One region of the Photorhabdus laumondii genome, then DNA from elsewhere that is predicted to be linked to it. Evidence: predicted binding sites of a transcription regulator. Region 1 holds the regulator's gene; the other holds the start of a gene.
The links. The regulator ArgR, encoded in region 1, controls arginine synthesis, uptake and breakdown. The targets are predictions, from matches to a motif close to ANTGAATAAAAATACANT.
Positions count from the first base shown of each region.

Region 2: argA (amino-acid N-acetyltransferase) is a predicted target of ArgR. The motif match lies at 1,602-1,619, and genes of this name have one in related genera.

Region 1 is NZ_CP024901.1:5,306,166-5,309,375, reverse strand. It holds gene fbp (class 1 fructose-bisphosphatase) at 1-220, opposite strand, end outside; gene mpl (UDP-N-acetylmuramate:L-alanyl-gamma-D-glutamyl-meso-diaminopimelate ligase) at 386-1,756, shown strand; gene argR (transcriptional regulator ArgR) at 1,801-2,271, opposite strand; gene mdh (malate dehydrogenase) at 2,726-3,210, shown strand, end outside.
Region 2 is NZ_CP024901.1:740,576-743,785, forward strand. It holds gene PluTT01m_RS03285 (SPM autocatalytic domain-containing protein) at 1-11, shown strand, start outside; gene argA (amino-acid N-acetyltransferase) at 243-1,589, opposite strand; gene amiC (N-acetylmuramoyl-L-alanine amidase AmiC) at 1,834-3,078, shown strand; gene PluTT01m_RS03300 (helix-turn-helix domain-containing transcriptional regulator) at 3,156-3,210, opposite strand, start outside.

The sequences.
Region 1 (3,210 bases):
TGAGTTTTTCATTAGCATACAGATCCAGTTTCATCTGTACTTCGCCTTGGACATTGGACACACCGCTGGTTCCTAAAATATCCACTAAACCGGCTTTGTTGATATCACGGTGAATGATTTTTGCTCCGAGCTTAATAGCAGAAAGCAATGCAGTGAGTTCACCTGTAGCGTGAGAAAAATCTTGCTGCTTTTCGACGATGAATTCGCCTAATGTTTTCATGACGAAAGTCCTGAATGTGATTTGATAGTGGTTTTAGAGTGTCCATTGCACTCTTACGCGGGCAGTTTAGCCAAAGAAAGGGATGATTCATAGGCTATTCCATTTCTTATCTTGCTTTTGATGGTTAGAATAGTGGCTAACTTCATGCTATGGAATAGGAAATCAATGCGTATTCATATTCTTGGTATCTGCGGCACTTTTATGGGAGGACTGGCAATTTTGGCTCGTTCTCTTGGTCATGAAGTGACTGGTTCTGATGCCAATGTTTATCCACCAATGAGTACCTTACTGGAAAAACATGGGATTAATCTGATTCAGGGATATGACCCGGCACAGTTGGATTCTGTGCCAGATATGGTCATCATCGGTAATATTATGAGCCGTGGGAATCCTTGTGTAGAAGCTGTGTTGGAGCGTGGGCTCCCTTATACTTCTGGCCCACAATGGCTGCATGATTATGTTTTGCCAGAACGTTGGGTGCTGGCGGTTGCAGGGACGCATGGCAAGACAACAACTGCGGGTATGTTAGCTTGGATTTTGGAAGCCTGTGGTTATAAACCAGGTTTCTTAATCGGTGGTGTTCCGGGGAATTTTGAAACATCAGCTCAGATCGGGGAAAGCCCGTTTTTCGTAATAGAAGCTGATGAATATGACAGTGCTTTTTTTGATAAACGATCTAAGTTTGTGCATTACAGTCCACGTACGCTGATCATGAACAATCTGGAATTCGATCATGGCGATATTTTTGGCGATCTGGCTGCTATTCAGAGACAGTTCCACCATCTTGTCAGGATCGTTCCGGGTAGTGGTAAGATCTGTGTCCCGGATAACGATGTTAACCTGAAACAGGTTTTGTCTATGGGCTGTTGGAGTGAGTTGGAACTAGTGGGTGAAACGGGTAACTGGCAGGCAAAAAAGATCAGTACAGACAGTCGTCATTATCAGGTGTTTTATGGTGGTAAAGTTGTCGGAGAAGTGAACGGGTCGCTGGTGGGTGAACATAATATGCGCAATGGGTTGATTGCAATTGCTGCTGCACATCATGTTGGTGTCCAGCCCGCAGATGCCTGTTGTGCTTTAAGTGAATTTATTAATGCCCGTCGTCGTCTTGAACTACGTGGTGAGGAAAACGGCGTTACTGTTTATGATGATTTTGCTCATCACCCGACAGCAATTCTGGCAACACTCGAAGCCCTGCGTAGTAAGGTTGGAGGAACAGCCCGTATTATTACCGTACTGGAACCGCGTTCAAATACGATGAAAATGGGTGTGAGTAAGAATGAGATCGCACCAGCATTGGGGCGTGCTGATGAAGTATTTTTATTCCAGCCAGCTAATATTAAATGGCACGTATCAGAAATTGCAGATCACTGTGTTCAGCCTGCGTATTGGAGCGCTGATATAGATTCACTGGTGCATATGATTGTTGATAAAGCACAGCAGGGGGATCATATTCTGGTTATGAGTAATGGAGGATTTGGTGATATTCATGAAAAATTACTCTCTAAGTTGAATAAAAAAGCTTATCAATCCTGAGAATAGCTGCGGGAAAATGAATCGCGCCATGTTGGCGCGTTCATTTAAAGCTCTTGTTCGAACAACCCAAGGATGGCTCCACGCAGCTGTTCTGTTGTGGAATCTCTGGTGAGTGTAACGAAAATGGTGTCATCACCTGCGATACTGCCGAGTATACCTTCTGATTTACCAAGAGAATCTAGCAGACGAGCAATAAGTTGAGCAGCACCAGGGCTTGTGCGAATCACAACTATAGGATGGTTGTAATCAACGTCTAATACTAGATTTTTTAGTGGGCTAGTGGCAGTAGGAACACCAAGCTCAGCAGGCAGGCAGTAAACCATCTCCATTTTAGCATTACGGGTGCGAACAGCACCAAATTTAGTCAGCATTCTAGAGACTTTGGATTGGTTAATGTTCTCAAAACCTTCTTCCAGTAAAGCAGTAACAATTTCACCTTGAGAGCTAAATTTTTCTTCTTTCAATAACGCTTTGAAAGCTTTTACTAAGTCTTCCTGTTTAGAGGGAGTGCGCATATTTCACCATATTCAATCAGCTATGAAGCTTGTATTATGCATATAAATGAATTTTTATGCAATAATAATGATTTTATAGCCAATTTGAACCGCGCAAAATTGGTCTTATGTTATATAGAAATTCATAAAATATGAATATGGAAATTTGCTTTTTTAGCCGGTTATCAAGTAAATATATTGTTAATCAAATGATGTTGTTTGGCGTTGTTGTTGGGTGTAAGGTATTTAGCCAATTGTTTCGTAAAATCATAAGGAAATTCTCAAAATAGTGTCCGTTATCTCATTAACAGATAAGCATTTTGCCTAGAATACGGCGACTTTTGCGTCCCACGATTAGAGCGTAAGTCCACAATTTGGTTGTTAACCGATTGTTTTCAAAAAAGTAGTAATCTATGGTTCTTAACTAGATGAATTCACAGCATTTTAAAGTATAAACGATTTAAGGAGTATCAGGATGAAAGTTGCAGTTCTCGGTGCAGCCGGTGGTATTGGTCAGGCTCTTGCTCTTCTACTCAAAACCCAGCTTCCTTCAGGTTCAGAACTTTCTTTATATGATATCGCTCCAGTAACACCTGGGGTGGCTGTTGATCTGAGCCACATTCCAACGGAAGTGAAAATTAAAGGCTTTGCTGGTGAAGATGCAACTCCAGCGTTGGAAGGAGCAAATGTTGTATTGATTTCTGCTGGGGTTGCCCGTAAACCAGGCATGGATCGTTCAGATCTGTTTAATATTAATGCGGGGATCGTTCGTAACCTGGTAGAACAAGTGGCTAAAACTTGCCCGAAATCACTGATTGGGATTATTACTAACCCAGTCAACACAACGGTGGCTATTGCAGCCGAAGTGCTGAAAAAAGCGGGTGTATATGACAAAAACCGCCTGTTTGGTGTTACAACGTTGGATGTTATTCGTTCTAATACTTTTGTTGCTGAATTGAA
Region 2 (3,210 bases), 1.1 Mb from region 1:
ACTGGCACTGATCGGTAACAAGGCCCGCGATGGTTATCGCGGGCCTTATAAATAGGTGAATTGCGCCGTTTAAATGTAAGCGCCCCATATGGGGACTTCTGCCTTTCGACAGGCAAAATGTCTAACTGTTGGGGCGCGTTTCACAATTTAATATGAATGGAAAATACAAAATAACCATTTATTTAATCGCCAAGTATGTCAGTCAGTGTGGAATTAAAAACAGATTAACGGTGTTGCGCTTATTATGTGAATCCAGGCTGTGGTTCCAAATTCAGCATAAGAATTTTAGAACGGCGCTGATAGTTATATAACACTTGTTTCTGAATCGGTAGCATTGAGAGTTCTGCGGGCTCAAAACCTCGCTCTTGGAACCAATGAATGCTGCGGGTAGTCAGAACAAACAGTTTTTCCAGTCCGAGCTGTTTGGCGTGTTCCGCAATGCGATTCAGTAATACTTCACCTCTTAAAGAGCTGCGGTATTTAGGATTCACCGCTAAACAAGCCATTTCGCCAATTTTCTCTTCAGGATAAGGGTAGAGCGCGGCACAGGCGATAGTTAGGTTATCGCGTTCGATAATGATGAATTTATCAATTTCTCTCTCAAGTTGTTCTCTTGAACGGCGAACCAGAATACCCTGTTGTTCCAGTGGGCGAATAAGTTCGAGAATACCACCAATATCATTGATATTAGCTCGGCGTATTTGTTCCGCACTTTCCATCACTATTTGAGTGCCAATACCATCTCGGGAGAATAATTCTTGAAGTAGAGAACCATCTGCCTGATAACTTAATAAATGGCTGCGACGAACGCCACGACGGCAAGCTTTTATTGCACTCCGCAAAAAACAGACTGTGCCTGAATAGTAGTCACCTTTAACTTCTAGCTCTTTAATCAGTTCCGGTGCTTGATTAAGAAAAACTTCCGATAGAATTTTTCCGTCTTTGTCTTGTACACCTTGAGTAGAACAGAATCCAATCAGTTTTTCAGCCTGTAGTTTGATAGCTAATTGAGTAGCAACATCTTCAAATGCCAGATTAAAACTCTCTCCGGTGACAGAAACTGCGACAGGGCCAATTAGCACGATTGCGCCATTGTCTAATTGACGATTTATGGCATGCTCATCGATACGGCGAATTTTTCCGCTGTGGCAATAATCCACACCATCATCAACGCCAAGAGGTTGAGCAATAATGAAGTTACCACTGACAACATTAATGTTGGCACCTTGTAACGGGGTATTATTCAAATTCATAGAAAGGCGTGCAGTGATATCCAGTTGCAGCAAGCCAGCAGATTGTTTGACTAATTCTAATGTTTTATTATCGGTAACACGGGTGTGTTTGTGGTAAACCGGTTCGTAATGATGGTCTGCAAGGTTTTGCTCAATTTGAGGTCTGGCACCATAAACGACGACCAGGCGGATGCCTAAACTATGCAGTAATCCTATATCGTTGATAATATTGGTAAAATTTTCGTGAGCAATAGCCTCTCCACCAAGCATGATAACAAAAGTTTTACCACGGTGTGCATTGATGTACGGAACAGAATGACGAAATCCTTCAACTAACTCGGTGCTTCGTTCTTTCATAATAGGCTCTCGATTGAATTTTTATTCGTAATTTATGCTTTTTTATTCCTTTTGAGAGAAAATGGCAAGAGGCAATTCAGGTAAAAACATTTTGATATACCTGTAGACGTTAATAATTTGCAAAATATAAAATGCTTTTCATTGACGACAGCATAATGCTGATTGGTTAGCGTTTTTCACTTGATCGTTTCGTTTGGTGAATATCACCCTGAATGTTTATATTTTATGAATGGAATATTAGTAGATGAGTCATTCAGATCATAATCTGTCACGACGTCGTTTGTTGCAGGGAGCCGCAGCGATGTGGTTGCTTAGCGTTAGCCAGGTGGGTTACGCAGCGTCAGCAAAAATTATCGCAGTACGTATTTGGCCGGCCTCTAGTTATACCCGTGTGACGCTTGAGTCCAATATTCCACTCAAATATCGCCAGTTTGTGCTAAAAAATCCAAATAGAATTGTGGTTGATCTTGAAGGTATACAACTGAATCATACTCTAAGTGGGATGGGGGAGCAGATTCAATCTCGTGATCCTTATCTTAAACTGGTGAGGGTAGGGCAGTTTAATCCTAAAACGGTTCGTTTGGTGTTTGAAGTTAAGCAATCGGTCAGCCCACATATGTTTACTTTGAAACCGGTGGCGAAATTTAAACATCGTCTGGTGTTGGATATTTATCCGGCAGAGAGGGTTAATACGGATGATGATCCATTGCTTGCCCTACTTGAAGAGTATAATAAAGGTCATTTAGCAGAAGATCTGCCAGTAGAAAAACCAAAGTCGGGCAAAGCAGGTAAAGACAGGCCAATTGTTATCATGCTCGATCCTGGACATGGTGGTGAAGATCCTGGTGCTATTGGCAAATATAAAACTCGTGAAAAAGATATTGTTTTGCAAATTGCTCGTCGATTGAAAACGCTCATTCAGCGTGAACCGGGTATGAAAGTCTATATGACCCGTAATGAAGATGTGTTTATCCCGCTCAAAGTCCGGGTGGCAAAAGCGCGTAAGATGCGGGCTGATCTCTTCGTTTCTATTCATGCTGATGCTGTTACTAACCGAGTTGCCCGTGGCTCTTCGGTTTTTGCACTCTCGACTAAAGGTGCAACCAGTAATACCGCACGTTTTCTAGCCCAGACGCAAAACGAAGCTGACCAAATTGGCGGAGTGAGTAAAAGCGGTGATAAGTATCTGGATCATACGATGTTTGATTTGTTACAAACTGCGACAATCAATGACAGCCTTAAATTTGGTAGCGAAGTGCTTAAGCGTATGGGCAAAGTGAATAAATTACATAAAAATCGGGTGGATCAAGCTGGATTTGCGGTACTGAAAGCACCAGATATCCCTTCGATTCTGGTAGAGACTGCGTTTATTAGCAATTTGGAAGAGGAGCGGAAACTGAAAACCGCACGTTTCCAGCAGCAAATCGCAGAGTCAATTTTTGCGGGTATCAAAGCTTATTTCAAGAATGGGGGTAATTTGGCAATTTGAGCTTGCCGCTATGGGTAATTTTTGCTGTTAAACAGGGAAGGAGGCTATTTTCCTTTAGCCTATACTCCCTGCCCTATTTAGTGGGTAGTGATAGGTTGAACTGCCAGGCGCAAGCCCATGACACGCAGAATC